4 regions of the Bradyrhizobium sp. USDA 336 genome follow, and region 4 is predicted to be linked to each of the others. Evidence: predicted binding sites of a transcription regulator. Region 4 holds the regulator's gene; each other region holds the start of a gene.

Evidence for each region. Region 4 encodes PhoB, which activates phosphate uptake and scavenging genes when phosphate is short. Its sites were predicted from a motif close to TGTCATNNANCTGTCAT; they were not measured.
Region 1: a site for PhoB is predicted at 5,728-5,744, ahead of phnF (phosphonate metabolism transcriptional regulator PhnF). Genes of this name have one in related genera too.
Region 2: a site for PhoB is predicted at 3,068-3,084, ahead of ABIA45_RS02835 (YbhN family protein). Genes of this name have one in related genera too.
Region 3: a site for PhoB is predicted at 5,708-5,724, ahead of phnC (phosphonate ABC transporter ATP-binding protein). Genes of this name have one in related genera too.

The regions. Positions count from the first base shown of each region.
Region 1 covers NZ_JBIYDC010000002.1:4,880,886-4,888,664, forward strand. Annotated here, with positions in the region: gene ABIA45_RS23910 (alpha-D-ribose 1-methylphosphonate 5-triphosphate diphosphatase) at 1-1,056, opposite strand, end outside; partial or broken gene phnL (phosphonate C-P lyase system protein PhnL) at 1,069-1,768, opposite strand; gene phnK (phosphonate C-P lyase system protein PhnK) at 1,791-2,588, opposite strand; gene ABIA45_RS23925 (alpha-D-ribose 1-methylphosphonate 5-phosphate C-P-lyase PhnJ) at 2,581-3,477, opposite strand; gene ABIA45_RS23930 (carbon-phosphorus lyase complex subunit PhnI) at 3,474-4,577, opposite strand; gene phnH (phosphonate C-P lyase system protein PhnH) at 4,582-5,190, opposite strand; gene phnG (phosphonate C-P lyase system protein PhnG) at 5,195-5,659, opposite strand; gene phnF (phosphonate metabolism transcriptional regulator PhnF) at 5,778-6,509, shown strand; gene phnE (phosphonate ABC transporter, permease protein PhnE) at 6,647-7,501, opposite strand; gene phnE (phosphonate ABC transporter, permease protein PhnE) at 7,498-7,779, opposite strand, start outside.
Region 2 covers NZ_JBIYDC010000002.1:439,060-446,838, reverse strand. Annotated here, with positions in the region: gene ABIA45_RS02845 (EAL domain-containing protein) at 1-2,112, opposite strand, end outside; gene ABIA45_RS02840 (ferritin-like domain-containing protein) at 2,322-2,828, opposite strand; gene ABIA45_RS02835 (YbhN family protein) at 3,256-4,338, shown strand; gene ABIA45_RS02830 (hypothetical protein) at 4,437-6,383, shown strand; gene ABIA45_RS02825 (LysR substrate-binding domain-containing protein) at 6,857-7,762, shown strand.
Region 3 covers NZ_JBIYDC010000002.1:4,889,179-4,896,957, reverse strand. Annotated here, with positions in the region: gene ABIA45_RS23995 (dihydrodipicolinate synthase family protein) at 1-635, shown strand, start outside; gene ABIA45_RS23990 (selenium-binding protein SBP56-related protein) at 991-2,391, shown strand; gene ABIA45_RS23985 (hypothetical protein) at 2,475-3,068, shown strand; gene ABIA45_RS23980 (DUF1045 domain-containing protein) at 3,072-3,770, opposite strand; gene ABIA45_RS23975 (alpha-D-ribose 1-methylphosphonate 5-triphosphate diphosphatase) at 3,789-4,982, opposite strand; gene ABIA45_RS23970 (chloramphenicol acetyltransferase) at 4,979-5,650, opposite strand; gene phnC (phosphonate ABC transporter ATP-binding protein) at 5,825-6,640, shown strand; gene phnD (phosphonate ABC transporter substrate-binding protein) at 6,712-7,620, shown strand; gene phnE (phosphonate ABC transporter, permease protein PhnE) at 7,688-7,779, shown strand, end outside.
Region 4 covers NZ_JBIYDC010000002.1:6,243,640-6,251,418, forward strand. Annotated here, with positions in the region: gene ABIA45_RS30210 (ATP-binding protein) at 1-478, shown strand, start outside; gene pstS (phosphate ABC transporter substrate-binding protein PstS) at 628-1,641, shown strand; gene pstC (phosphate ABC transporter permease subunit PstC) at 1,777-2,766, shown strand; gene pstA (phosphate ABC transporter permease PstA) at 2,771-3,616, shown strand; gene pstB (phosphate ABC transporter ATP-binding protein PstB) at 3,613-4,434, shown strand; gene phoU (phosphate signaling complex protein PhoU) at 4,446-5,162, shown strand; gene phoB (phosphate regulon transcriptional regulator PhoB) at 5,185-5,892, shown strand; gene ABIA45_RS30245 (GcrA family cell cycle regulator) at 6,183-6,695, opposite strand; gene ABIA45_RS30250 (aspartate aminotransferase family protein) at 7,156-7,779, shown strand, end outside.

The DNA.
Region 1 (7,779 bases), 1.4 Mb from region 4:
CGCGACCTCGCCGCGGTCGGTGAGGCCGACCGCTTCGGCGGGCGCTTTCGTCACGGTGCGGACCGCGGCAGGAAGGCTGATCGCGGGCACATGCTCGGGCAATTGCAACGCGGCCATCAAAAGGCTCGACGGAATGTAATCCGACGACAGGATGTCGAGCAGGCCTTCGCGGGCGAGATCGACCGCCGCGATGTTGCCGGAGTGCGAGCCGCCGCGCACTACGTTCGGCGCGCCCATCAGGATGTCGATGCCGGCCTGGTGCAGGCCGCGCGCGGCCTCCAGCGTGGTCGGGAATTCCGCGACCGAGACGCGGTCACGCACGGCGTCCGCGACGTTCTCCTCGGTGGTGTCGTCGTGGCTCGCCAGCGGAATGTTGTACTCATGCGCCAGCGCCACGATCTCGCGCATGTTGGCCGCGGCATAGAGCCTCTGATACTCGAAGCGCTTTGCGAACAGCTCGTCGAGCTCGGCATCGGTCTTGCCGCCGCCCTTGCCGCGGTAATAGTCGCGCAGCTTGACCTCGTCGCGGAACTGGCGCTGGCCCGGCGTGTGGTCCATCAGCGACATCAGCTTGACGTCGGGACGGTCGATCAGCTCCTTGGCCTCCTCGACCACGCTCGGCATCGGGATCTCGCAGCGCAGATGCAGGAAGTGATCGGCGCGCAGCAGGTTGGCCTCGCGCGCGGTGGTGATCGCGGCGGCGAGCACGCCGGCGCGGCCATCGACCTCCTCGGCGCCGTCCTCGCGCCAGACCCGGAGCGAATCGAACACGGTGGTGATGCCCGAGGTCGCAAGCTGGCCGTCATAGGAGATGACGGCGGCGACCGGATTCCAGAACACTTTTGGCCGCGGCACGTAATGCGCCTCGAGATGGTCGGTGTGGAGCTCGATCAGGCCGGGCATGATCAGATCGCCGCCGGCATCCTCGGCACCCGCGGGCGCAGTCCCCTCGCCGATCTCCGCAATGCGGCCGTCGGCAAGCGCGAGCCAGCCCTGCTCGATCACCCGGTCAGCCAGCACGATCCTGGCGTTGGCGATCACGGATTCCTTCTTCATTTCCCCATTCCTTCAGGCCGCGGCGGCAAAGCCGGTGACGTCGACGATGCGGTCGGCAATCAAATGACGGATTTCGTCGTCATGGACAATGGCGACCATGGCAACGCCCTGACGTTTCTTTTCAGCGACCAGCTCCACCACCACGGCGCGATTGGCTGCATCGAGCGAGGCGGTCGGTTCGTCCAGCAGCAGGATCGGCAGATCCGAGATGAAGCCGCGGGCGATGTTCACGCGTTGCTGCTCGCCGCCGGAGAAGGTCGCGGGCGGCAGCTGCCAGAGCCGCTCGGGAATGTTGAGGCGGCGCAGCAGCTCGCCGGCGCGCGCCTGTGCCTCAGTCCGGCTCATCCCGTTCACGATCAACGGCTCCGCCACGACGTCGATGGTCGCAACCCGCGGCACGGCCCGCAAGAACTGGCTGACATAGCCGATGGTGGAGCGGCGGATGTTGAGCACCTGCCGCGGCTCGGCGGTGGCAAGATCGACCACGGCGCCGCGATGGCGGATGCCGATGCGGCCGCTGTCGCAGCGGTAATTGCCGAAGATCATCTTCAGGATCGACGATTTGCCGGCGCCCGACGGACCCCGACAGCACCACGCACTCGCCGGGATTGACGTGGAAGGTCACGCCGCGCACCACCGGCAGCTCGATGCCGCCCTGCAGGTGCATCGTGAAGGTCTTTTGCGCATCGGCAATGTCGATCATGGCGGGCATCGGAGGGCTCATGTTGTAAAGATCATGGCGGCAGGATCGAGGAGACCAGCAGCTGGGTATAGGGCTCGCGCGGATCGTCGAGAACCTGATCGGTGAGACCGGTCTCGATGACGCGGCCGCCTTTCATCACCATCACGCGGTGCGACAAGAGGCGCGCCACCGCGAGATCGTGGGTGACGATGACGACGGCGAGGTTCAGCTCGGCGACGAGGCTACGCAAGAGATCGAGCAGGCGGGCCTGGACCGACACGTCAAGTCCGCCGGTCGGCTCGTCCATGAACACGAGCCGCGGCTCGGTGACGAGGTTGCGGGCGATCTGAAGGCGCTGGCGCATGCCGCCGGAATAGGTGCGCGGCGCATCGTCGATGCGGGCTGTGTCGATCTCGACCCGGGTGAGCCAGTCGGACGCGGTGTCGCGAATGCGGCCGTAATGATTCCAGCCCACCGCCATCAGCCGCTCGCCGACATTGGCGCCGGCCGAGACCGCCATCCGCAGGCCCTGTGCGGGATCCTGATGCACAAAGCCCCAATCGGTGCGGAACAGGAAGCGCCGTTCGGCTTCTCCCAGCGTGGCGAGATCTCGGGTGACGCCATCACGCATCCGATAGGACACATGGCCCGCACTCGGCGCGAGCTGGCCTGACAGCATTTGCAGCAGCGTCGACTTGCCCGAGCCGGATTCGCCGACGATCGCCAGCACCTCGCCGGGATAGAGCGAGAACGACACGTCGCGGCAGGCATTGATGCGGCCGAACGACTTGCTGAGGGATTTTGCGACCAGCAGCGGCTCGTCGTTCTCGACCAGATTCTGATCAGCCATTCGAGGCCTCCTGCGCCTTCTCCTTGTACGGCGCGGCACTGAGACTGCCGTGATGGCCGGCGGCCTGGCGGCCCTCGCAATAATCGGTGTCCGAGCAGACGAACATGCGCCCGCCCTTGTCGTCGGTGACGATCTCGTCGAGATAGGAATTCTCCGCGCCACAGAGCGCGCAAGGGGCGTTGAAGCGGTAGGGCTCGAACGGGTGGTCCTCGAAATCGAGCGACACCACCTGCGTATAGGGCGGGATCGCGTAGATGCGCTTCTCGCGGCCGGCGCCGAACAATTGCAGCGCCGGGCAATTGTCCATCTTGGGATTGTCGAATTTCGGCGTCGGCGACGGATCCATCACATAGCGCGCGTTGACCTTCACCGGATAGGCGTAGGCGGTGGCGATATGGCCGAAGCGGGCGATGTCTTCGTAGAGCTTCACATGCATCAGGCCGTATTCGGCCAGCGCGTGCATGCGCCGCGTCTCGGTCTCGCGCGGCTCGAGGAAGCGCAGGGGCTCGGGGATCGGCACCTGATAGACCAGCACTTGGTTCTCGTTCAGCGCCGTCTCGGGGATGCGGTGACGGGTCTGGATCACGGTAGCCTCGTCCGTCGCCGTCGTCGTCGCAACGCCGGCGGTTTTGGCGAAGAATTTTCGGATCGAGATCGCGTTGGTGGTGTCGTCGGAGCCCTGGTCGATCACCTTCAGCACGTCCTGCGGCCCCAGGATCGCGGCGGTGACCTGCACGCCGCCGGTGCCCCAGCCATAGGGCATCGGCATCTCGCGGCTGGCGAACGGCACCTGATAGCCGGGGATGGCGATCGCCTTGAGGATCGCGCGGCGGATCATGCGCTTGGTCTGCTCGTCGAGATAGGCGAAATTGTAGGCGGGCGCGTTCATTCCGCGGCCTCCTTCATGGCATCGGGCGTGTCGGCATCGGCAAACTCCTGACGCAGCTTGCGCAGGAGGCCGAGCTCGGACTGGAAATCGACGTAATGCGGCAGCTTCAGGTGCTCGACGAAGCCGGTCGCCTGGACATTGTCCGAATGCGACATCACGAATTCCTCGTCCTGCGCCGGGGCCAGCGCCTCCTCGCCGAGCTCACGGGCGCGCAATGCGCGATCGACCAGCGCCATCGACATGGTCTTGCGCTCGCTCTGGCCGAAGGCGAGGCCATAGCCGCGGGTGAAGCACGGCGCTTCCGTCGCCGAGCCCTTGAACTGGTTGACCATCTGGCACTCCGTGAGCTCGATCGCGCCGAGCGGCACGGCAAAGCCGACGTCTTCCGCGACGAATTCGACCTCGACCTCGCCGAAGCGGATCTCGCCGACGAAGGGATGGTTGCGGCCGTAGCCGCGCTGGGTGGAATAGCCCATCGCGAGCAGAAAGCCTTCGTCACCGCGCGCAAGGTTCTGCAGGCGCAAATCACGGTCCGCGGGGAAATTCAGCGGCTCGCGGGTGAGATCGCCGACGCTGGCGCCGTCCTCGGCTTCCGGCGATGATTCGATCAGCCCGTCGCGCCCGAGAATGTCTGTCACGCGCGGCGTCGGCGCGGTGGAGGCTTCGGCCGCAGCCGGCCTCTCCGGCACAAAACCTTGGGCGAGCGATGGATCGAGCAGGCGGTGCGTGTAGTCGAAGGTCGGCCCCAGGATCTGGCCGCCGGGAATGTCCTTGAAGGTCGCCGACACCCGCCGCTGCACCCGCATGGTGCCGGTGTCGACCGGCTCGCTGGCGCCGAAACGCGGCAGCGTGGCGCGGAAGGCGCGGACCAGGAAGATCGCCTCGATCAAATCGCCGCGCGCCTGCTTGATCGCAAGCGACGCGAGCTCGCGGTCATAGAGCGAGCCTTCGCTCATGACGCGATCGACGGCAAGGCCGAGCTGCTCCGAGATCTGATCGAGCGAGATTTCCGCAACGCTCTGGTCGCCGCGCCGCCTATGCGCGAGCAGGCGATGGGCGTTCTCGATGGCGCGTTCGCCGCCTTTGACTGCGACATACATGCTTCTAGCTTCCCTTGCTCACGACGCGCGTGGTGCGGGGGATCGCGACCACGGCGTCATCGGCGACCAGCACCACATCGATGCCGCGCGGAAACAGCGCTTCGTTCATCTGCAGGCGCTCGAACAGGTCGAAAGGCTTGATCGACGCCTGCAGCGTGGCGACTCCGTCGATGCCGGGGCCGCGCAGCTCGAAGCTGCGCCCGGCGGCGAGGCTGTCGACCTGGATGATCACCGTGGTCGAGCGGTCCGGATACTCGCTGGTGCCGAGCGCGAAGGATTCGAACGAGGGCAAGGCGCCGCCGTCACTGATGAGCGCGAACGAAGCGACCGACGAATCCTGCACAACCGGCGCGCCAGTGTGGAACTTGAGCCACTTCGTCACGTCCGCGCTTTCCGCCATCCGTGCGTCGAGCCAGAGCGGCGTGTCGTGGTCGAACAGCGTCAGCGCGATCGCGGCGGTGCCGCGCATCATCGTATCAGGCGCGCCCGCCATCGGCACGATGCGCTGGACCGAGCCCGGCCGCGCCATGGCGTCCATGACCGAGCGAAAGGTCGATTGCGCCGACAGCACCTTGTCGGCGAAACCCGGCGGCAGCTCCGCAATCGTGGTCATGATCTCACCCCTCACCGCGCACCATGGTGTAGAAATCAACCTTCGTCGCGGCGGCCGCTGCCGCCGCCTGCTTGCGACTGACCATGAGCTGCTCGCGCAACGGCGCGATAATTTCGCGCTCCACCGCTCCGCCGAAATCGCGGGACTGCACCAGCGCATCGCACAGCGCGATCAGACGCGCCTTCTCACCGTCGCGGCCGAGCGTGTAGCCGAACCCGACCTCGCCGCTCGCAAGCCGCACCGCGGCGCGCGACACCGTCGCTTCGCCGAGATTGAACGGCGCACCATCGCCGCCGACCCGGCCGCGCAGCATGACGAGGCCGTTCTCGGGCGTGCGCAGATCCTGATGGTCCGGGAGGGCCAAGTTGCGGAGGCGAGCGGCGATCTCGCCCGCCTCCGCGTGCGCCAGCACCGCCATTGCGGCCTTGCGCTGGGCTTGCTGGTCGTTGTGCTGGGTCACCTGGTCCATCGAACCTTCTACAGAACTTGCCGCACCGAAGTTGTCTATGATAATAGACAACTTCATAAGGACGCGCCATGACTGTTTCGTGACAATGCTGTGATTTCTGGAGTAGGTTTCCCGCGACATGAGCATGCAGGACACAGCCTCGTCGGGCGTCGCGCTATGGCGCCTCGTGGCCGATGGCATCGAGCGCGGCATCGCCGACGGCCGCTTTGCGGCCGGCGACAAATTGCCGGGCGAGATGGAGATCGCCGAGACCTATCGCGTCAACCGCCACACCGTGCGGCGCGCGCTGGCAGCGCTTGCCGAGCGCGGCCTGGTGCGCGCCGAGCGCGGCAGCGGAACCTATGTCGAGGCCCAGAAGCTCGCTTATCCCCTGCGCTCGCGCACGCGCTTCTCCGAGATCGTCGGCGCTGATGGCCGCGAGCCGCACGGCCGGCTGATCGAGGCGACCGATGACGTCGCGACGCGCGAGCTCGCGCGGGAGCTGGGACTAAAGACCGGCGCACCCCTGGTGCGGATCGAGGCGATTCGCCTCGCCGACCGCACGCCAATCTGTGTTTCCACCACCTGGCTCTCGGCTGACCTGTTCCCGGATGCAGGCGCCGTGTTCGCGGCAACGCGCTCGATGACGAAGCTGCTGGAGCATTTCGGCGTCCGCGACTATCGCCGGGGCGCAACGAGGATCACCGCAGGGATTGTCGATGCGAGCGACGCCGCACGGCTCGATCTGGCGCTGGGGCGGCCGATCCTGGTGGTCGACGCCACCGACCATGATCTCACGGGCAAGCCGCTGGTGACGAAGCACTCGCGCTTTGCGGCAGAACGTGTGGAGTTCTTGGTGGAGAACGGTTAGATCAGAGCGTTTTCCAGCGAAGCATGCCCTCGGACTTGATCCGAAGTGGAAACGGTGTGCGTCGAGAAAACGCGTCAAAACAAGAAGCCAGAGTTCCGTTCCGATTCAATCGGAATGGATAAGGCTTCAGCACGACGTTAGGCGACCATCCGCTTGCCGATAATCGCGAAGCGCAGCTTGCCGGAAATCCAGTCGATCGACGATACCGTTATCAGGATCAGCAGGATCAGAAACGATACCTTCTGCCATTCCAGCACCCGGATCTGTTCGGCAAGCTGAAGGCCAATGCCGCCAGCGCCAACGATTCCGATGATCGTCGCCGATCGCGTGTTCGACTCGAAATAGTAGAGCACCTGGCTCAGCAAGACCGGGAATACCTGCGGCAGCAATCCGAACCGGACGCTGTGGAAATGGTTGCCGCCCGATGACCGAACGCCTTCCGCGGGGTTCTTGTCGGCGACCTCGATCGCTTCCGAGAACAGCTTGCCGAACGTTCCGAAATCGCTGCAGATCACGGCCAGGATGCCGGCAAACGGCCCCAGCCCCACGACGCCGACCCAGATCAGTGCCCAGATCAAGGTATCGACTCCACGGATGGTATCGAGGCCACGACGCGTCAATACGCGGATGATCCGGCTTGCAACCACGTTGCGCGCCGCCAGCAGGGATACCGGCAGCGCGAGCAGCGCGCCGCCCAGCGTGCCGAGAAACGCGATCGACACCGTCTCTCCGAGCGCATGCAGATATTTCAGAACCTCCGCCCAAGAACCCGGATTGGGCGGCAACATGAGCTGGACGAATTCGCCCAGCCTGACCATGCCTTGGGAGAGCCGGTTAAAGGGAATATCGAGCTGGACGATCCCGAACAGGAACAGCCCGACCGCCCCGCCGACGAGTATTGCGATCCTTCCCCGCTGCCACCAATCGGTCCGGAAGACGTCGGGATACCGTTCGGCAATGCCGGCCCGGTTTTCAAAACTGAAGGAGCTCATCGGGTGCTTCCCTCCAGCCCGAGCAGGCGGTGTCGCAACCGTTCCGTCAGGAAGTCGATCAACATGACGGTAAGGACGATGAGCAACAGGATGGCGCTGACGTCGGTGAAGTAGAACTTGCGAACCGCCTCGATCAGATCCTGGCCGATCCCGCCGGCGCCGACGAAGCCCATCACGGCAGCGCCACGCACGTTGATCTCGAACCTGAGCAAGGCATAGCTCACGAAGTTCGAAAGGACTTGAGGCAACGCGCCGAACCGAACAACCTGAACCCAGCT
Region 2 (7,779 bases), 5.8 Mb from region 4:
CGACGAATAACCGGTGCCGAAATCATCGAGCGAGATCCGCACGCCCATGGCACGCAGCTCGTGCAAGGTCGTCAGCGTCGCCTCGCTGTTCTGGAGCAGGACGGATTCGGTGATCTCGAGCTCGAGGCGGCGCGCACCGAGTCCCGATATGGCCAACGCCTCGGTCACCGCCGCGATCAGGTTCGGGCTCTTGAACTGCACCGGCGACAAATTGACGGCGACGTCGACATCGTCGGGCCAGGTGGCCGCGTCGGTGCAGGCGGAGCGCAGCACGAACTCGCCGAGCTGAACGATGAGCCCGGTCTCCTCCGCAAGCGGAATGAAGCTGATGGGCGCGATCAGCCCGCGTTGCGGATGGTTCCAGCGCAGCAGCGCCTCGAAGGCGACGACGCGACCGCTGGCGACCTCGCGGATCGGCTGGTAATAGACCTGAAACTCGTCGCGCTGCAGCGCCGCGCGCAGATCCATTTCCAGAAGGCGCCGCGCCTGCGCACGCGCATCCATGCCGGTCTCGAAGAAGCGATAGGTGCCGCGGCCGTCCGCCTTGGCGCGATAGAGCGCAAGGTCCGCGTTCTTGAGCAGCTCGTCCGGATTGCTGCCGTCCTGCGGCGACAGCGAGATGCCGATCGAGACGCCGATCACGATCTGATGATCGTCGATCTGGTAAGGCGCCGAGATCACCTCGACGAGGCGTCCGGCAAGCGCTCGCGCGGCGATCTCCTCGGAGCGTCCGATCTGGACCACCGCGAACTCGTCGCCGCCGAGCCGCGCCACGGTGTCCTGTTCGCCGACGGTGGCCTCGAGCCTGCGGCCGACCTCCTTGAGCAGCGCATCGCCGATGGGATGGCCGAGCGAGTCGTTGATGTCCTTGAAGTGATCGAGATCGAGGCAAAGCACTGCGAGCTGGTCGCCCGACTTGGTCTGGCGCAGTCCCTGCTCGAGCTGTTCGTGGAACAGAACCCGGTTCGGCAGGCTGGTCAGCGCGTCATGGCGCGCCATGTGCGAGATCTTGGCCTGCGCCTCCAGCCATTCGGTGATGTCCTCGAAGGTCGCGACCCAGCCGCCGCCCTGCATCGGCTGGTTGACGACCCGGATGGAGCGGCCGAACCGGTTGACGACGTCGGTCGTGGTGCGGCCCTCGCGCGCGTCGGCGACGAGGCGGGCGAAGAATTCATCGGCGTCGCCCTGCCACTGGCCCTTGGCCTGCTCTTCCCTGAGCACGTCGACCAGCAAGCGGCCGGTGAGCGGCACGTCGGTTCGACGGAGCATCGCGGCATAGCGCTCGTTGAACAGGATGATCTTGCCGTCGGCGTCGAACATGCACAGCCCCTGCGACATGTTCTCCAGCGCGCTGTCCAGCACGATCTGCTGGCGGCCCAGTTCGCCCTTGGCGCGGCGGTCGAGCAGCGCGGCCACGAGCGCAATCGCGATGATCGCGACGGCGGCACTGGCAGTCAGGAACGACAGTGAGGCCGGCGGGACCGAGAGCCCGCTGATCGCGATCGTCGGATCCGGCGTCAGCAGCACCGCGCCCATCGCGGTGAAGTGATGGGCAACGATCGCCAGCGTCAACAGAGCAGTCGCGCTCAGCGCATGCCGAATCCCGTCACCTCGCGCGGCGACGAACAGCGCGAGCGCTGCGAAGACGATTCCGAACAGCACCGAGGCGGCAACCGTGCTCCCGATCCAATCCAGCCGTGCCGGCATCTCCAGCGCCGCCATGCCGGTGTAATGCATCGCCGCGACACCAAGGCCGACGATGGCGCCGCCGACGGCGATCCACACCGGGCGCGAGGACGCCACGGCGATGCTGAGGCCCACGAAGGTCAAGGAGATCGCAAGCATCAGCGACAGAATTGTCACCGGGATGTTGTAGGCGCCGGCGCTCCCGGGGCCATAGGCGAGCATCGCGATGAAATGCGTCGCCCAGATGCCGCATCCGCTGACGGCCGCATCCAGGGCGATCCAGGCCAGACGCCCGGCTCCGTGCGTCGCGCGTGCGCGCTGAAACAGGCTGATCGCCGCGGCGCTGGCGAGCAGGCACACCGCGCCCCCAAGGGCCACCAGTCGCCAGTCATGCTCGTCGGTGAGACAGTAGAGAACTTGATACATTGCCGGCCCCTATCGACCCGCATTTGAGCCGACAGTGGTGGACGATCGGTAACCGGCTACAAATCTGCTCCGGAAGTGGTGAATGGAAGATGAGCGATTTCGCTCACATTGCTGATCCTGACGGCGCACCGAAGCAGCACCACGGCAGCGGGAAGCGAACAAGCAAAGCGCCGCGCGGAGCGTCGCGCGGCGCTCGTAGTTTCCTCTTCTCAGCTCGCCGCGCGCAGATTCACCTTGCTCTCGGCGAGCGTCGTCAGCTTCTGGTCGGTCGCCTTCTCCTCCTCGAGCGTCTTGGCGAGCACCGCTGCACAATCGTTGCGGCCGAGCTGCTTGGCCCAGGCGATCAGGCTGCCGTAGCGGACGATCTCGTAGTGCTCCGCGGCCTGCGCCGCATTGATCAGGGCCGCGTCGAGCACCGCCTTGTCGGCGACTTCGCCGGCGGTCTCGTCGGCTTCCTCGATGATGCCATCGATCGCCGGGCAGTCGACCGCCTTCACGGGGACGCCGTGCATCTTGAAGACCTCCTCGAGCCGCGCAACGTGCTGCTTGGTTTCCTCGAGGTGCGTCAAAAAGCCCTGTTTCAGCTGCGGATCAGTGGCCTTGGTCGCCATCTTCGGCAGCGCCTTGGTGAGCTGCTGCTCGGCGTAATAGATGTCCTGGAGCTGATGCACGAACAGGTCGTTCATGGTCTTGATGTCTTTTGTGAACAGTCCCATCGTTCCGATCCTCGGGTGTTGGGAACACGGAGGCGCCGGCTCGTGCGAAAATGCCGCGTATTCCGCCATGTTCGATTGCTGATGGAGCCTAACGACCACGCGACATCGACGTTCCAAAAACGTCGATGCGGCCTGCGCTGGAACAATGCGGACGGCGCCGGGATTTGAGATCGTGCCGGCACGGTGAGCGCGCGGACGGAGCCGGGTTTCGCGACTCATATGCTTAACGGGCCGCCGATATGAACCGCGTATGACAAAGTTGCTCGCCGAACGCAGAACCTATTGTTGTCAAGGGCTGCACAAGCCGCTGATTTTGCCTTAAATGAGCTGGATCATGCCTAGCGATCGATGCCTTCCTTTTGGCCGTGATCGCACCCGACCGGCCAATGCCTGGCCCGGTCGATCTTGCCCCCCGCCGGGAGGATGAATGCACGGACTGCTGCCCGCGCTGAAGCGCGGCTTCAAGAGATGGATCGGCTGGCGACGGCTCGGAGTTGCCGCGAGCATCTTCATCATCGCCTTTGCGATCACCACGCTGGTGCGAACCCTCAAGGGCATCGATACCGGGGTCATCCTGACCGCGTTGACGGAGATTCCCCGCGGCAACATTGGGCTGGCGGCGATCTGCGTCGTCTTCGCGTTCTGTACGCTGACCTTCTACGACTATTTTGCACTGCGAACGATCGGCAAGAAGCACGTGCCCTATCGCATCGCGGCGCTATCCAGCTTCACGTCCTATTCGATCGGCCACAACATCGGCGCCACGGTCTTCACCGGCGGCGCGATCCGTTTCCGGATCTATTCGGACTACGGATTGAACGCGATCGACGTCGCGAAGATCTGCTTCCTGTCGGGCCTGACCTTCTGGCTCGGTAACATCTTCGTGCTCTCGATCGGCATGGCCGTCCATCCGGATGCGGCCTCCTCGATGGATCAGCTCCCCTCTTCGCTCAATCGGTTGATCGCCCTCGGCGGCCTCGCATCGATCGGCGCCTATCTGGTCTGGCTCTGCATGGGCGAGAAGCGCCGCGAGCTCGGCCAGAAAGGCTGGAAGGTGGTGCTGCCCTCGGCACCGCTGACCTTGGTGCAGATCCTGATCGGCGTCGTCGATCTCGGCTTCTGCGCCACCGCAATGTACCTCCTAATGCCGGCTAACCCGCCGATCGACTTCATGTCGCTCGCGGTCGTGTTCATCCTGGCGACCCTGATCGGCTTTGCCAGCCACGCCCCCGGCTCGATCGGCGTGTTCGATGCCGCCATGCTGGTGGCGCTGCCCCAGTTCGGCCGCGAGGAGCTTCTGGCCACGCTGCTGGTGTTCCGCATTCTCTATTTCGTGATCCCGTTCGGCCTCGCCATCTCCATCATGGGCATGCGCGAGCTCTGGATGAATGTGGTCGCACCGTGGCAGGAGCGGCGGCGGCTGGCGGAAGCCTGCGCGCAGGCCAACCTGCCGAAGGAGGTGACGCCGATGGAGCGCGAACGGCTGCTGCGGCAGGCCGGCAAGCGCTGAGCCGCCGAAGGCACCTCGGAATCATCGGACAAAGGTTGCGGGCCGGCGCGCAATCCTCTCTTATTTCCGCCTCAACTTTGCCGTTGAAGACGCGGGCCATGATTTCCGTATTCCTTCGCACCCTTTCGGCAGGCGCCGTGCTGCTTACCAGCCTCCTCGCTTTGCCCGAGCGTGCCGCCGCGCAGGACGCCGGCACCATGCAGATCAGCTGGGAGGTGCGTAACCGCTTCCGGCTATTCCGCGAGGAGCGTGATTTCCTGCTCCATGTCGAGAACGCGCGTAACCGCAGCATTCTGGCCGCCGAGCAGTCGCTGGAGCTCCAGAGCGAGGGCCGCGGCTGGGCCCGCAACATGGTCAACCGGCTGTGCATCGATCTGCAGGGGCGGGTCAACCAGCCCTGCACCCGCGACAATGTCAAAGAGAACTACATCACGCCGATCGACCATCCGGTGACGGTGCGCCTGACCGGTGCGGTGCCGGTCGGCGCCACCTGCGCCTGGTCGTTCGATGACGGCGACGGGCCGCAGAGCTCGACCTTCGACTGCGCCGAGCCGATCAATTTGCGCGTCCGCTACGGCAAGCAGACGGTCGCGACCGTCGATGTCTCGGCCGGCTCCGATCCGACCCAGCGGGTCCAGACCGAGATCCAGGTCCGCGACATCTTCATCGCAGGTCTAGGCGACAGCATCGCCTCGGGCGAAGGCAACCCGGACCGGCCACTGGCGCTGTCGGACGAAGGTTTTTGCTTCCGCTCCTATCTCGGCACCGCCGGCGAGCAGTACTATCGGCCGAGCCGCCACGGCTTCAAGGGCGGCCGCGCCTGCGAGGCGCCGGATACGCTCGCCAACTGGCAGCGCTACAGCGCGCTCTGGTTCAATGCGCCGTGCCATCGATCGCTCTACAGCTATCAGGCGCGCACCGCGCTGGCACTCGCGGTGCGCTACACCCACATCGCCGTGACCTTCCTGCCGCTCGCCTGCACTGGCGCCAGCATCGTCGACGGGCTGCTCGGCTCGCAGCGCGCCCGCGAATGCCCGCCCGGCAAGACCGGCGTCTGCAACACCAGCGTGAACGCGCAAGTCGCCGAGCTGCGGGAAGCCGTCACCGCGGCGAAGAAGCGCCAGCCCGATCGCACGCTCGATCTCGTGCTGCTCTCGGTCGGCGCCAACGACGTCTATTTCTCCGGCCTGGTCGCCGACGTCATCGTCGAAACCGCCACCGAGCGCGCGCTGTTCCGCCGCTCCGGCGTGATGGCAAGCGTCGACGATTCCCGCGATGCGCTCCAACGCGAGCTGCCGCAGGCTTTCGTCAAGCTGCGCGAGGCGTTGAAGCCGCTGGTCGGCGGCGACCTCTCGCACGTGGTCTATGTCTCCTATGCCAATCCTGCGCTCGCCGACGGCGGCGCGCCCTGCCGCGGCGGCCGGGCCGGCTTCGACATCCACCCGTCCTTCAATGCCGATCCGCAGCGCCTTTCCCGCGTCTCCGCCTTCGTCGACAGCGAATTCCTGCCGCAGCTGAAGGGGCTCGCCACCTGCACCCGCGGTGCGCTGTGCCGCGATCCCGAAGCCGACCGCATGACCTTCGTCGATGCGCACCAGGCCGCGTTCGCCGAGCACGGCTTCTGCGCCCGTTCCGGCAACGATCCCGAATTCGACCGCAGCTGCTTTGCCGCGAACGGCCAGAGCTTCGATCCCGACATCGTCAGCGCGGCGAGCCAGCCGATGCTGTGCGGCCGCGGCGCCTCGGAATACCGCGCCTACCTGCCCCGCGCGCGCTGGATCCGCGACGCCAATGACAGCTATTTCGCCGCGATGACCTATCCGCAAGGCCTGCCGGCGGCGAGCCAGCCGACCGACATCCACGATGCGGCCTGGGGCGTGCTCTCCGCCGTCTATGGCGGCGCGGTGCATCCGAGCGCCGAGGGCCATGCCGCGATGGCCGACGCGGCGCTGCCGGCCGCGAGCGCCGTGCTCGGTCTCGACGCCGTGCCGCCGAACGTGACGCGCGGACTGCTGCCGCAGTTGCTGCCCAGCGCGCAGCAATAGCGTGCTGTCTCCACACACTCACTGTCATCGCCCGGCTTGACCGGGCGATCCAGTACTTCCGTGACAGCAGTGATTGAATCGAGACGCCGCTGCGTACTGGATTCCCCGCCTTCGCGGGGAATGACAGCGGTGGTTTGATAGGGTTTCCCAACAGCGATCATCCCCCACTTCGCCGTTCCATCGATCCAAAAACAGCATCGATCGATACTGCCTTGAACTTGGACACTTCGCCGCGCGCACCTCTAGGACTCGTGTCGGGCAAACGGCCGAGGCCTGAGAGAGGCGCGTGATGAGCGCAGTGGCGTCCGCAGCGGACGTGAGGCGGTCTCGCATCAGCCTGTTCCTCCTGAGGGCTCCCATGGGAGCTTGACCAGGCAACTCAACGGCGGCCCACAAGGCCGCCGTCTTTGTTTTGGGGGTGATCGATGCTAGAAGTGCCGGGGAAACGCCTTATTCATCTAAGGCATGTATCGATGTTCGACCTCAACCAGCTCCGCTGTTTCGTCACGGTGGCGGAGGAATTGCATTTCGGCCGCGCCGCCGTGCGGCTCAACATGACGCAGCCGCCGCTGTCCCGGCAGATCCAGGTGCTCGAGCACATCATCGACGCGCCGCTCTTGGAGCGCACCAGCCGCTCGGTACGCCTCACCCCGGCCGGGCGCAGCTTCCTGCCGGAGGCGCGGCGCATTCTCAAGCTTGCGGAAAGCGCTTCACAGGTGGCCCGCCGCATTGCGCTCGGCAAGACCGGCTCGCTGAAGGTCGGCTTCACCGCGGCCGCGGCCTATGGCTTTCTGCCCGAGCTCATCGCCGCCTGCCGCGCCAAATTGCCGGAGGTCGATTTCTCTCTGAAGGAGATGGTATCGGGCGACCAGTTCGAGGCGCTGACCTCGGGCCAGATCGATGCCGGCCTGCTGCGGCCGCCGATCGCGCGGCCCGAGCTTGCCAGCCGCCGCGTCGTCGCCGAGCCGCTGCTCGCGGCGATCCCGAAGAAGCATCCGCTGGCGAATGCCGACGGCATCACCATCAAGGATTTCGACGACCAGCCCTTCGTGATGTACTCGCCCTACGAGAGCCGCTACTTTCACGACCTCCTGGTGGCGCTGTTCACCCGCGCCGACGTGCTGCCGCGCTACGTCCAGCATCTCAGCCAGATCCACTCGATCCTCGCGATGGTGCGCGCCGGCCTCGGCCTCGCCATCGTACCGGCGGCAGCGGCGAGCCTGAAGATCTCCGACGTCCGCCTGCGTCCGCTGAAGCTGCGCACGCGCGTTCCGGTCGAGCTGTTCATGGTGTGGCGGCGCGAGGACGAGAACCCGTTGCTGTCGGCCCTGGTCAAGATCGCCGGCGAATTGTCCTCCGCGGAGCTGGCGGAGGATTGATACTCAATCCGCATCGG
Region 3 (7,779 bases), 1.4 Mb from region 4:
CCGAGGCGGCCGGCGCCGCCATGGTGATGGTGATGCCGCCCTATCACGGCGCGACCTTCCGCGTCCCCGAGAAAGGCATCGTCGAGTTCTTCGAGGTGCTGTCCGGCGCCATCAACATCCCGATCATGATCCAGGACGCGCCGGTTGCCGGCACGCCGTTGTCGGTCGAATTGCTGGCGCGGCTGTCGCGCGAGTTTTCCAACATCCGCTATTTCAAGATCGAGGTACCGGGCGCAGCCTCAAAACTCCGCAGCCTGATCGAGGCGGGCGGCAAGGACATCGAGGGTCCCTGGGACGGCGAGGAGGCGATCACGCTGCTCGCCGATCTCGATGCCGGCGCGACCGGCGCCATGACCGGCGGCGGCTATCCCGACGGCATCCGCCAGATCATCGATCCCTATTTCGCGGGCGATCGCGAGAAAGCGAAGGCCGCCTATGAGCGCTGGCTGCCGCTGATCAATTACGAGAACCGGCAATGCGGCCTGATCGCCTGCAAGGTGATGATGCAGGCCGGCGGCGTGATCAAGTCGGAGGCGGTGCGGCATCCGCTGCAGCCGCTGCATCCGGCGACGCGCGCGGGGCTATTGGAGCTCGCCAAGGAGCGCGACGCACTGGCGCTCAGGTGGGGGAAGTAATTCTCTCCCCGTCAGTGCGTGAAGCTGTCGTAGGGTGGGCAAAGCGAAGCGTGCCCACCAACTTGCGCGCCCTCGGGAAGAGCGGTGGGAACGGCGCTTTGCGCCTTTGCCCACCCTACGAAGGCTGCGAGGAGCGACTTGTGCGCCCTCGCTCGCAATGAACGAGGGATGCCCATTTCGCCTGAAGGCGTCGAATTAGCGCGTGCCGGGCCGTTCCCCACAGCCCGGCGATGGCATATTGTACGCGCGCCAACCGGCGCCTTGCGGAGATTCCCAGGACATCTCGCAACAGCTCTTCTTTTGCCACTATCCCGAGCCAGGTTGGTGCAAACCGACAGAACAGGGAGGCAGTGCCATGACGATGAGGCCGGATCCCACCTTTCACGCATCGCCCAAGCTTGCGATGGAAGCGCCTGCGGAGAATTTTGCTTACACCTTGCTGCTCAGTCCGGATTTCTCAAAGCCGGACGCTCTTGCGGTCATCGACGTCAAGCCGGGATCGCCGACCTATAGCCAGATCGTCCATACCGTAACGATGCCCAATAAGGGTGATGAGTTTCATCATTTCGGCTGGAATGCTTGCTCCTCCGCCCTGTCGCCGCTCGCCGGACACGCCTTCATCGAGCGGCGCTATCTCATCATCCCGGGGCTGCGCTCGTCGCGGATCTACGTGATCGATACCAAGCCCGATCCGACGAAGGCCAAGATCCACAAGATCATCGAGCCAGAGGAGGTCTTCAAGAAGACCGGCTACTCGCGGCCGCACACGATCCATTGCGGGCCGGACGGCATTTACGTGAGCACGCTGGGCGGCGGCGGCAAGGACGGCACCAATGGACCTCCGGGCGTCTTCATCATGGATTGCGAGACGTTCGAAGTTCTTGGACGATGGGAGATCGACCGCGGCCCGCAGACGCTGCACTATGATTTCTGGTGGAATCTGCCGCGCGATTACATGGTGACGAGCGAATGGGCATTACCGCCGCAGTTCGAGAACGGGATCGTCCCGGAAGATCTGCTTGCGAATAAATATGGCCATCGTCTCCACTTCTGGGACCTTCGCGCGCGTCGCAACGTCCAGACCATCGACCTCGGCGCCAATCATCAGATGGCGCTGGAGGTGCGCCCCGCGCACGATCCGGTTCGCGAGTATGGTTTCGTCGGTGTCGTGGTCGACACCACCAACCTCGAAGCGTCGATCTGGACCTGGTGGCGCGAGGGCGGAAAATTCCATGCCGAGAAGACGGCGACGATTCCTCCCGAAGCCGCGCCCAAGGAGAAGCTGCCGCCGCTGCTGCAGGGATTTGACGCCGTGCCGCCGCTGGTGACGGACATCGACCTGTCGATGGACGACCGGTTTCTCTATGTCTCGTGCTGGGGGACGGGTGAGATGCGCCAGTACGACGTCAGCGATCCCAGAAAGCCGAAGCTTGCGGGCTCGGTCCACATCGGCGGCATCGCGCGGCGCACGCCCCATCCGAACGGAAAGGCCTTTGCGGCGGGCCCGCAGATGGTCGAGATCAGCCGCGACGGCCGGCGCGTGTACTGGACCAATTCGCTCTATTCCACCTGGGACGACCAGTTCTATCCCGACGGGGTTCCGGGCGTGGAAGTCATGGCCAATGTCGGTCGTGACGGCGGCCTCGAGCTCGACAAGGACTATTTCGTGAGTTTCCCCGACGGATATCGTGCGCACCAGATCAGACTCGAGGGCGGCGATTGTTCGACGGACTCATTTTGCTACCCGTCGGTCTAGATGGGACGCAGGCGAGCCCGGCCCTTGGCTGGCTGTGGCTCGCGCTTGTTGCGAGCGGTCTCTACCACGGGATCAATCCGGGAATGGGATGGCCGCTCGCCGTTTCGGCCGGGCTCATGGACAAGAGCCCCCTCGCGCTCTTCCGCGCATTGTGGGCTCTGGCGGCCGGGCACCTCCTGGCAACACTTCTCGTGCTGCTGCCGTTCGCCTTCCTGCTCGTACTGGCCGAATGGCAGCGTCCAATCCAGATCGGTGCGAGTCTTCTCGTCATCGGCTTTGGCGTCTACCGGCTGATCGACCGGCGTCATCCGCGCGCGCTGGCACGAATTCCGCCGACGCAATTGGTGCTCTGGTCATTTGCCGTCGCCATCGCTCACGGCGCTGCCCTGATGCTCGTGCCGATCTATCTCGGGCTCTGCCAGGCCTTCGAGCTCGATGCCGGCCATCAGGCGGCGGGCGCGCTGATTGCGGCAAGTCTCGGGATGGCGGTGCTGGTGTCCCTGGTGCACGTTGCCGCCATGGTCGGTGCCGGCGGATGTCTGGCGTGGCTGGTCTACCGCCATCTGGGATTGAAGTTCGTCTCGCGAAGCTGGTTCAATCTGGATGCAGTCTGGGCGATCAGCCTCGTTCTGGTTGGCGCGGTGGCGCTCGCTTTCAATCTTGCGGCCTCGCGCTGAGGTCTACCGCACCAAAGCCCACTCGCCGATGATGCGAAACCGCGCCTTGGCATCATCCTGCCTGAACAACGCAATGCGATCGATCGCGAACATCTCGATCCCCAGCGCCACAAACCTTGTCCGCAGCATCTGAAGGATCGGCCCGCGCCGTTCCGCATCCAGCCGACCCGTCAAGGTCATGTGGAAACGGAATTCTTCCATCACGTAAGGATAGCCCCAGCGGTCGAGATAATCCCGCTGCCGCTCGCTGAGCCTCTCCGGCTTGCGACGGGCGCGATCTTCCGTCGTCAGCGGGGCGCGAAACAGGTCGAGCTCGCGAACGCAATCAGCGGCAAGCTGTTGGAGAGCCTCGACCGGCTCGGCCGGAATGACGGCAATGAAGCCGCTGATGGCATCGACCACCGGTCGGATCGCCGGGATCGGACGTGTCCTGCCCGCGAAGGCCGAGCAGGCGGCCAGCAGCTCGGCTTCGGTCTTGCCAGGCGCCAGCGCCATCGGCGCCTTCAGCGTGGCGTGAAAGCCGTATTTGCGGGGATCGGCGCTGACCTCGCGCCAGTCCGGCGCGGCCTGCAGCGCTTGTTGCGGAAACGGCAGCTCGTCTCCGGTATAGGCGTCATAGCCGAGCAGCTCGGCGCCGAAGCGGGAGAGGGCGCTGTCGCGGCCTGCGGCATAGTAGATCGCGTAGCGGGGGAAACCTGTCATTGCCTCAGCATAACCAATTTACGCCGCGACGACAGCCTCGCGCGTCGCCGCCATTGCGGTGAGCAGCCGCGTCGCGTCGGTGAGATGCACGAGCCTGCCGCCTGAGATCACCGCGATCAGTCGCGGCCGCAGCTCGACGCTGTCATCGACGAGGAGAATGTCGGCGCGGCGTCCCTCCGCGAGCAGGCCGCGATCGGTGAGGCCGGTTGCCCGCGCCGGGCCGGCGGAGATTAGATCCCAGGCCTGAGCCAGCGGCACCACGCCATCGGCGGCCAGGCGGAACGCGGCGATCAGCTGCGCGGGATAGTAATAGTCCGACGCCAGCACCGAGCAGAGCCCCTTTGCGATCATGTCGGAGGCCCTGGTCCAGCCGGTGTGGCTGCCGCCGCGCACGACGTTCGGCGCGCCGTAGACGATGGCATCGCCGTGGCTGGCCGCAGCCTGCGCCGTCTCCTCGTTGATCGGAAATTCCGCGATCAAGGCGCCGAGCTCGCGAAAGTCCCGGCGCATCGCCGGGCTCGAATCGTCGTGCGAGAGCATCCTCACCTTGGCGGTGCGGGCCGCGGCGGCCAGGCGTGACACCGAGGCGGGCACCTCGTCGGCGCGCGAGACCACGCGCTTGACCAGCCGGTCGAATTCTTCACTCGACAGCCCGGTGCGCTCCACCATGCGGTTGCGTTTGCGCGGCTTGGCCATGTCGGCGACGGTGCCGTCCATGTGGTCGTTGAATGCGAGCAGGTCGACGCGGCCCTCGGCCAGCCACCGTGCGATCTCGGCTTCGGCATCGAGATTGTAGGTCTCGTGCCGCAGGTGGAAGCGGGTGTCAGCGGCGAATTGCGGACGCTGCCGCTCGATCGCCTCCATCAGGCCGCGTGCATTGTCGGCGCTGCGCAGGCCCGGCTCCCACGAGCAGGTCGTGGCGTGAAACACGGTGGTGATGCCGTTGCTGATCGCCTGGCGGTCGCTGTCGGCGAGCGCAACGTCGATCGGAAAGTCGACGCCGGCGCGCGGCATCATCTGGCGCTCGAAGGCATCGCCATGCAGATCGACGATGCCGGGCAGCACCAGCAGGTCACGGGCATCCAGCGCCAGCCGCGCCCGGCCGCGAGAGGCGTCGACCTTTGCAATGTCTGTTCCGGAGACGAGAAGAGATGTTTCGGCGAGCTCGGCGCCGATCAGGGCCCGGCCGCCTTCGATGAATATGTCTGTCACGCGACCGCGCTTCGTTTGCTGGCAGGAGAATTGGCGAGTGAGCTCGCTTTTGCTTCGTATGCCGAGAGGAAATCTTCAATCCCGAGCTTGCGGAAATTGGGCAGCGCCTCGCGCAACTTGTCGTGATCCCAGTCCCACCAGGCAAGCCTTGCGAGCCGTCCGGCGATCTCCTCCGAGAACCGCCGCCGCACGATGCGGGCCGGATTGCCGGCGACGATGCTGTAGGCCGGCACGTCCTTGGTGACGATCGCGCCGGCGGCGATCACCGCGCCGGTGCCGATGTTGCGGCCCGGCAGCACGATCGCGCCATGGCCGATCCAGACGTCATGACCAATATGAACGTGATGCTGCCGGCGCCACTCGAAGAACTCGAGATCGTCGCTCTCACCCTCGAAATAGGCGCTGGATCGGTAAGTGAAATGCGCCTGAGTGGCGCGATGCATCGGATGGTTGCCGGGATTGATGCGGGTCATCGCCGCGATCGAGCAGAATTTGCCGATGGTGGTGTAGGTGATCTGCGCATCGTTCACGACATAGGAATAATCGCCCATCGCCACTTCATGCAGGATCGTGCGCGCGCCGACTTCGGTGTAGGCGCCGAGCCTGGTCTCATGCAGCTTGGCCGAGGGATCGACGGTCGGCTGAACCGAAAGAGCTTTGGCGGCCATGTTGCATCCGAAGTGCGAGGGCGGGCGTCTCTCTTCGAGCGGCCGGATGACGATGTCATGACAAACAGATGACAGGGGATGATGTGCGTAGGATGGCCGCACTGCAGCAGCGCTGTCACACAAGTGTTAAGCGCCGGCGTTAGCGGTTGGCTCCAGCTACTCTGGAGCTCCTGTATGCTGGTGGTTGAAGGCCTGACGTGTCGCTTCGGCGCGAAAGCCGCGGTGGACGATGCTTCGTTTCAAGTTTCCCCGGGCGGCTTCGTCGGGGTGATCGGGCGATCCGGCGCCGGCAAGTCGACATTGCTGCGGTCCATCAACCGGCTGGTGACGCCGAGCGGAGGACGCATCCTGTTCGACGGCGTCGACGTCACCTCGCTGCGCGGCAGGGAGTTGCGGCAGTGGCGCGCCCGCTCGGCGATGATCTTCCAGCAGTTCAACCTCGTCGGCCGGCTCGACGTCCTCACCAATGTGCTGATGGGGCGGCTGTCGACGGTGCCGACATGGCGGTCGCTGCTGCAGCTTTGGCCCGAAGAAGACAAGGCCGTCGCGATGTCGGCGCTTGAGCAGTTCGACATGGCTGCCATCGCGGCCCAGCGCGCCGACCACCTCTCAGGCGGTCAGCAGCAACGCGTGGCGATCGCGCGGGCGCTGGTTCAGCAGCCCGACATCATCCTTGCCGACGAGCCGATCGCCTCGCTCGATCCCCGCAACACCAAGATCGTGATGGATGCGCTTCTGCGCATCAACAAGCATTTCGGTATCACGGTGCTCTGCAACCTGCATTCGCTCGATCTCGCCCGCAGCTATTGCGACCGCCTGATCGGGATGGCCGCGGGGCGGGTCGTGTTCGACGGCGCGCCGGCGGCCTTGACCGACCATATCGCGCGCGAGCTGTACGATCTCGAGGCGAATGAAGTCATGGATGTTGCGCCCCGGGATGCATCGGTCGGCACGGCAGTTCCTGCCTTCGGCACGGTTGCCGCGGCCTGATCGCCGCTTCAAATCGAGCCCAGCGTAGAGCCGGAGCTCGACAGTTGCATAACCTTGAAATGGGAGACGTCATGATAGACCGTCGTACGATCGTTGCCGCTGCGGCGGCCCTGGCATTTTCAGTTTCGGCCGCTGCGGCGCAGGACTGGAAGGCAAAATATCCTGAGCTGATCTTCGCAAAAGTTCCCGACGAGAATGCCTCCGGCACCACTAACCGCTGGACGCCTCTGACGGAGTACCTGTCCCGCGAGCTTGGAACCAGGGTCACGCTGCGGATTGCCAACGACTACGCCGCAGTGATCGAAGGTCAGCGTGCAGGAAACATTCACATCGCGATGTACGGCCCGGCGTCCTACGCGCGTGCCTACATCGTTGGCGCGAAGGTCGAACCGTTCGCTATCGAGGTGAACGGCGACGGCACCAAGGGCTATTACTCGGTTCTCTATGTCAAGAGCGATTCGAGCTACAAGGACATCAAGGACCTGCAAGGCAAGAACCTCTGCCTCGTTGATCCCAATTCGACTTCCGGCAACAACGTGCCGCGTTTCGCGATGAACAAGATGGGCATCGACCCGGAAAAGTTCTTCGCCAAGGTGGTCTACTCGGGGAGCCACGAAAACGCAGTGATCGGGCTTTCGCAGGGCACCTGCGACGCGGCGTTCAACTGGTGGAACGATGAGAAGGAATCGAACCTGCTCCGGATGGAACGGAAGGGCATGGCGAAGGCCGCGGATTTCAAGATCATCATGAAGTCCGAGCAGATTGTGAACTCGCCGATGGCCTATCTCGGCAGCCTGCCTGACGACCTCAAGGCGGCGATCAAGAAAGCCGTGCTGGAAATTGCGGTGAAGGACAAGGCCGCTTTCGACAAGATCTACGAGGGGAAGCAATTGCCCTACGTCGAGGTCGACCACAAGGCGTATGAGGCCGTGATCGAACTGACCAAGTTTGTCGACAGCATTCGCAAGCAGAAATCCTGAGGGAAACGAAGGGTTGGACAAGACGGGCAGATCGCACGATCTGGCCGTCGGCTCTTCCGAACATCCCATGCGAACAGCAGTTCCCGAATTCCCGGAAGCCAGGCTGCGTGAGCTTGCCGATCGCTATGCGGCTGCAATTGCCGCCAAGCGCCGGCGCGT
Region 4 (7,779 bases):
GGTCGATCTCGTCCCGATCATCCGTCAGGTCGCCGACGGGCTCGAGCCGCTGGCGCGCGAGCGTCAGGTCGAGGTGGACATCCACCTGCCGGAGCCACCGGTGATGATCGCGGGGGACCGCGAGGAGCTGCTCCGCCTGTTCGAGAACCTGATCGAGAACGCGCTCAAATACGGCGCCTCCGGCGGGCGCGTCATCGTGTCGCTGACCTCGAGCGCCGCCGCTGACGGAGCTCAGGAAATCCGGGTCATGGTCCGCGATTTCGGCCCGGGCATCGCGCCGGAGCACCTGCCGCGGCTGACCGAGCGCTTCTACCGGGTCGATGTCGGCGACAGCCGCTCGCAAGGCGGCACCGGGCTCGGGTTATCGCTGGTGAAACATATTCTTAACCGTCATCGCGGCCGCCTTTTGATCGAAAGCGTGCCCAGGCAGGGCGCCACCTTCACCGCCTGTTTTCCCCAGACCAAGACTCCGGCTTGATCGGAAACGCAAGCAATTTCAATTGCTTGGTGTCGTCATCCAACTGTCACGAAACCTTCGTAAAAGCACAGCCGACCGCCCCTAAAGCGGCGGCGCGGGGAGCGCGATCGGGCGCGGATGGCGCTTCGCTCCCCTGTATGGAGACCAGCATGAATTTCCTCAAAACCATGGTCGCTGCCGGCTTGGTCGCCGCATCGACGACGGTAGCCTTTGCAGCCGACATCACCGGTGCCGGCGCGACGTTCCCGTTCCCGATCTATTCGAAGTGGGCCGACGCCTACAAAAAGGAGACCGGCAACGGTCTGAACTATCAGTCCATCGGCTCCGGCGGCGGCATCAAGCAGATCCAGGCCAAGACTGTGACCTTCGGCGCCACCGACGCGCCGCTCAAGGCCGAGCAACTCGAGAAGGACGGCCTCGTCCAGTGGCCGATGGTGATGGGTGCCATCGTCCCCGTCGTCAACCTCGAGGGCGTGAAGCCGGGCGAGCTGGTGTTCGACGGCGAGACCCTGGCCAACATCTATCTCGGCAAGATCACCAAGTGGGACGATGCCGCGATCAAGAAGCTCAATCCCAACGCGAAGCTGCCGTCAGAAGCCATCACCGTGGTCCGTCGTTCGGACGGCTCGGGCACCACCTTCAACTTCACCAACTATCTCTCCAAGGCCAGCGCCGACTGGAAGAGCAAGGTCGGCGAGGGCACCGCGGTCGAGTGGCCGGTCGGCGTCGGCGCCAAGGGTAACGAGGGTGTGTCCGGCAACATCAGCCAGACCAAGAACTCGATCGGCTATGTCGAATACGCCTATGCCAAGCAGAACAAGCTCACCCACACCGGTCTCGTCAACAAGGCCGGCAAGCCGGTGCAGCCGACCGTCGAGGCCTTCCAGGCGGCCGCTTCCAACGCCGATTGGTCCAAGGCTCCCGGCTATTACGTCATCCTGACCGAGCAGCCCGGCGAGAAGTCCTGGCCGATCACGGCGGCGACCTTCATCCTGATGCACAAGTCCGCCACCGACAAGGCGGCCGCGCAGGAAGCGATCAAGTTCTTCCGCTGGGCCTTCAAGAACGGCGGCAAGATGGCCGAGGAGCTCGACTACATTCCGATGCCGGACAGCGTCGTCCAGCAGATCGAGAAGACCTGGGCTGCCGAGATCAAGAGCTAAGGCGCCATATGCGTCCCGGACACGGTTCCGGAACGCTGCAAGATCTCCGCTCCGGATCGGCCTCCTGCCGCATCCGGAGCGCGCCACCAACAACAAGCGTACATAAAACGGGTATAGGGGATCGGCGTGGCTGAGATGGCTGTTGAGAGCAATGTGATTGATGCTGCCGGTCCATATGATCGCGCCAAGGCCTTGAGCGCGTTCAAGCTCGGCGACGTCACCTTCTACTGGATCACGCGGTTGTCCGCGATCTCGGTGCTGCTGATCCTCGGCGGCATCATCATCTCGCTGATCGTCGGCGCCTTCCCGGCGATCCAGGAGTTCGGCATCTCCTTCCTGTGGACGCAGCGCTGGGCGCCCTCGGCCGATCCGCCGGTGCTCGGCGCGCTCGGGCCGATCTACGGCACGCTTGTCACCTCCTTCATCGCGATGCTGATCGCCATTCCCGTCGGTCTCGGCATTGCGATCTTCCTCACCGAGCTCTGCCCGCAATGGCTGCGCCGCCCGATCGGCATGGCGGTCGAGCTGCTCGCCGGCATTCCCTCGATCATCTACGGCATGTGGGGCTTCTTCGTGCTCGGCCCGTTCCTGGCCAACACCTTCCAGCCCTTCATGATCAGGGTGTTCGACGGCGTCCCCGTGCTGGGCGCGATCTTCGCAGGGCCCCCGTCCTATCTCAGCCTGTTCAACGCCGCGCTGATCCTCGCCATCATGGTGCTGCCCTTCATCACCTCGATTTCGGTCGACGTGTTCAAGACGGTGCCGCCGGTGCTGAAGGAAGCCGCCTACGGCGTCGGCTGCACCACCTGGGAGGTCGTCCGCAGCGTGGTGATCCCCTACACCCGCGTCGGCATCATCGGCGGCGTCATGCTGGCGCTGGGCCGGGCGCTCGGCGAGACCATGGCGGTGACCTTCATCATCGGCAACTCGTTCCGGATCTCCTCGTCGATCTTCGCGCCGGGCACGACCATCTCGGCGGCGATCGCATCCGAGTTCGCCGAGAGCGACGGCCTGCACCAGTCCGGCCTGATCCTGCTCGGCCTCCTGCTGTTCGTGCTGACGTTCTTCGTGCTCGCGGCCGCCCGTTTGATGCTGCTGCGCCTCGAAACCAAGGCCGGGAAGTGAAGCCATGAACCCGATCTATTCACGCCGCCGCCGCTGGGACATCGTCATCCGCGGCCTCTGCATCGCCGCCGCCGCCTTCGGCGTCACCTGGCTCGCGCTGATCTTGGTCACGCTGCTCTACAACGGCCTGGCCGGGCTCAACCTCCAGGTCTTCACAGCTGACACGCCGCCGCCCGGATCGAACGAGGGCGGCCTGCGCAACGCCATCGTCGGCTCGCTGATCATGACCGTGATCGGCGTCGGCATCGGCGCGCCGCTCGGCCTGTTCGCCGGCACCTATCTCGCCGAGTACGGCCGCAACGACAAGCTGACCTCGGTGATCCGCTTCATCAACGACATTCTCTTGTCGGCACCCTCGATCATCATCGGCCTCTTCATCTATGGCGCGGTGGTGGTGCCGATGCGCGGCTTCTCGGCGATTGCGGGCGCGCTGGCGCTTGCCGTCATCGTGATCCCGGTCGTCGTGCGCACCACGGAGGACATGCTGCTGCTGGTGCCGAATCCGTTGCGCGAAGCTGCCAGCGCGCTCGGCCTGCCGCGCTCGCTGGTGATCAGGCGAATCGCGTACCGTGCGGCGCGCGCCGGCCTCATCACCGGCGTGCTGCTCGCCACCGCCCGGGTCGCCGGCGAGACCGCGCCGCTGTTGTTCACGGCGCTGTCGAACCAGTTCTTCAGCCTCGGCCTGGACAAGACGATGGCGAACCTGCCTGTCACCATCAACAACTTCGTGCAGAGCCCCTACGAATATTGGAAGCAACTCGCCTGGAGCGGCGCGCTGCTGATCACCCTGACCGTGCTTGCCCTTAACATTGGCGCGCGCATCCTTGGCGCCGAGAGGACTGCAAAATGAGTGAAATGTCTGTTTCCGTCAGCGCACCGACCGTTCATCCCGGTTCGCAGCCGTTGCCCGAGGCGCCCGCCAAGGTCACCGCGCGCAACCTCAACTTCTACTACGGTGATCACCACGCGCTGAAGAACATCAACCTGGCGCTCGGCACCAACCGCGTCACGGCGTTCATCGGCCCGTCCGGCTGCGGCAAGTCCACCCTGCTGCGCATCTTCAACCGGATGTACGACCTCTATCCGGGCCAGCGCGCAGACGGTCAGCTGTTGCTCGACCATACCAACATCCTCGACCCCAAGCTCGACCTCAACCTGCTCCGTGCCCGGGTCGGCATGGTGTTCCAGAAGCCGACGCCGTTCCCGATGACGATCTACGAGAACATCGCCTTCGGCATTCGTCTCTACGAGAAGATCTCCAAGTCCGAGATGGACGGCCGCGTCGAGAAGGCGCTGCGCGGCGGCGCGCTGTGGAACGAGGTCAAGGACAAGCTCAATGCCTCCGGCCTGTCGCTCTCCGGCGGCCAGCAGCAGCGCCTCTGCATCGCCCGCACCGTCGCGGTGCGGCCCGAGGTGATCTTGTTCGACGAGCCTTGCTCGGCGCTCGACCCGATCTCGACCGCCAAGGTCGAAGAGCTGATCCAGGAATTGTCCGAGAACTACACGATCGCGATCGTGACCCACAACATGCAGCAGGCGGCGCGCGTCTCCGACAAGACCGCCTTCATGTATCTCGGCGAGTTGATCGAGTTCGATGACACCAGCAAGATCTTCACGTCGCCGAGCGATCGGCGCACGCAGGATTACATCACCGGCCGGTTCGGCTGAGGAGACGGAACATGGGTTCTGAACATACCGTAAAGGCCTTCGACAGCGATCTTCAGGAGCTCACCCGCCTTGTCGCCGAGATGGGCGGCATCGCCGAGCGCATGATCGTCGATTCCGTCGACGCGCTGATCCGCCGCGACGTCGCGCTCGGCCAGCGCGTGGTCGCCACCGACGCCGAGCTCGACGCGCTGCAGAAGCGCATCGAGGAGCGCGCCGTGCTCACCATCGCCCGCCGCCAGCCGATGGCCGTCGACCTGCGCGAGATCGTCGGCGCCATGCGCGTTGCGACCGATCTCGAGCGCATCGGCGATCTCGCCAAGAACATGGGCAAGCGCGTCGCGGCGCTGGAGACGGATTTCCATCCGCTCAAGCTGTTCCGCGGCCTGGAGCACATGACCGACCTCGTGCAGCAGCAGGTCAAGTCGGTGCTGGACGCCTATGCCGCGCACGACCTGCCGGCGGCGATGGCGGTGTGGAAGGGCGACGAGGAAGTCGACGCCATCTGCACCTCGCTGTTCCGCGAGCTCCTCACCTACATGATGGAGGATCCGCGCAACATCTCGTTCTGCATCCACCTGATGTTCTGTGCCAAGAACATCGAGCGGATCGGCGACCACGCCACCAACATCGCCGAGACCGTGTTCTACATGATCGAGGGCCAGGCGATCACTGACAAGCGGCCGAAGGGCGACATGACGACCTTCGCCACGACGGTGCCGAACACCTGACGACTTAAGGAGCGACGACCACATGGGCGCACGCATTATGGTGGTTGAGGACGAGGAAGCTCTCACCGAGCTTCTCCGCTACAACCTCGAAGGCGACGGCTATGACGTCGAGACGGTGATGCGCGGCGATGACGCCGACACCCGCCTCAAGGAGCACATTCCCGATCTGATCGTGCTCGACTGGATGCTGCCGGGCCTGTCGGGCATCGAGCTGTGCCGGCGGCTTCGGACCCGTCCCGAGACCAAGCAGCTGCCGATCATCATGCTCACCGCGCGCGGCGAGGAGAGCGAGCGGGTGCGCGGGCTTGCGACCGGCGCGGATGACTACATCGTCAAGCCGTTCTCGGTGCCGGAGCTGCTCGCGCGCGTGAAGGGCCTCTTGCGGCGTGCCAGCCCCGAGCGCCTCGCCACCGTGCTCGCCTATGGCGATATCGAGCTCGACCGCGACAAGCGCCGGGTGGCGCGCTCGGGCCGGCCGATCGATCTCGGCCCGACCGAATATCGCCTGCTGGAGTTCTTCCTGGAGCATCCCGGCCGCGTGTTCTCGCGCGAGCAGCTGCTCGACAGCGTCTGGGGCCGCGACATCTACATCGACGAGCGCACCGTCGACGTCCATATCGGCCGCCTGCGCAAGCTGCTCAATCTCGGCCGCGAGCAGGACCCGATCCGCACCGTCCGCGGCGCCGGCTACGCGCTGGACGATCGCTTCGCGAAGGCTGAGCAGACCTGAGTTTTTTGGATCTCGGATTAGCGCACCGCGGCAACAATCTCAGTCGTCATCCCGGGGCGCGCGCAGCGCGAGCCCGGGATCTCAGCGCGAGCGCCCGCGCTCGTCGCGATCAACAATAGGACGTGCTTTGGCGAAGACTCGGAGCAACCATCTCGCGCAATCACCGCGCTCTGTGGTTATGGGATCCCCGCCCCCCGTGCGCAATCGCGCACTAGGCGGGGATGACATCGAATAATAGGAGCCGTCATCGTGTGACGGCTGCCGTCCTGGCGATCAATGAAATCGCAAGCTCACCGCGTGCCCGGCTTCGGTGCTGCGCGACGGCGGTCCGCTGCGGGCTGATAGGCCACGCGCGAATGCTGGGCACAATAGGGCAGGCCTGAGAGCGCCTTGCCGCCGCAGAAGAAGAAATCCGGGCTCGAGGGATCGCCGACCGGCCAGTGGCAGGTCGCCTCGTTCAATTCCAGCAGCGACAGCCGCTGGCTCATCGGCACCACGTTGTCGTAGGTAACCGGCTCGGCTTCCAACTCGACCTCGAAGGCCTGCGCCAGCGCGGTGTTGCCGCGCGCGACGGGGCGGGTCACCCGCATCATGTGCTGCGCGGGCCGTGCCTTGCGCGGCCGCGGCGCTGCCGATGAAGGGCTCTTGGCGCGGCCGGACAGGCCGAGCCGGTGCACCTTGCCGATCACGGCATTGCGGGTCACATTGCCGAGCTCCGCCGCGATCTGGCTGGCCGAAAGTCCGGCCTCCCAGAGCTTCTTCAGCTGCTCGACGCGATCATCGGACCAGGTCAAAACCGTCATTGCACCCTTTCCCTCGCTGCGCGCCTGCCATCCTGGGGCCTTCGCAGCGAATGCTTTAGCCTTGAAAAACCCGTGCCGTCAGAATCCCTTAAGGCTCGCCGGGCGCGCTCAAGACGCCCGAACGTTTACGCCGGTACATGAGGACTTCTGGGATCAGAACTGCTGCACGAGATGTCGTATCTGACAGTCCAAACGCTACAATATGGCGTGACTCCCGCGCAAGAGTCCGCCGACTCGCTTCCACATGTTCCGTGGTGAAAAACCCGCAAAATCGGCACCGCAAGACTACGGAATCAGCGTTTCGCGAGGCTTTCCGGGCGGCATTGACACCCGTCTTGCCAAGCATAAGATAGTGCCACGTGCCGCCCTTAAAAGGCGGCACGTTTCGTTTTCCGGGGCCGGTCGATGGTGCGTCGCGCAATGCATGCCCTCACACCGTCCGCAACATTCAAGTGACGTCATGACTAACAGCGCAGCGCCGCATTTGCTCCCCGTTTTCGCCAGGGCCGACCTCGGTTTCGAGCGCGGCGAAGGCTGCTGGCTGATCGCGACCAACGGCGATCGCTATCTCGATTTCACCTCGGGCGTGGCGGTGAATGCGCTCGGCCATGTCCATCCCGCGCTGGTAAAGGCATTGCAGGAGCAGGCGACCAAGCTCTGGCACATGTCGAACCTGTTCCAGAGCCCTGATGGCGAGAAGCTCGCAAGCCGCCTCTGCAATGAGAGCTTTGCGGACTTCGTGTTCTTCTGCAATTCCGGCGCCGAGGCGCTGGAAGGCGTGATCAAGCTGGTGCGTCACCATCACTTCTCCAAGGGGCATCCGGAGCGTTACCGCATGATCACCTTCGAGGGTGCCTTCCATGGCCGCACGCTGGCGACGCTCGCCGCCACCGGCTCTGCGAAATATCTCGAGGGCTTCGGCCCGCCGATGGATGGCTTCGACCAGGTGCCGCATGGTGATCTGGAGGCTGTGAAGAAAGCGATCGGTCCGCACACCGCCGGCATTCTCATCGAGCCGATCCAGGGCGAGGGTGGCGTTCGTTCTGCACCTCACGCCTTCCTGAGGGCGCTGCGCGAGCTCTGC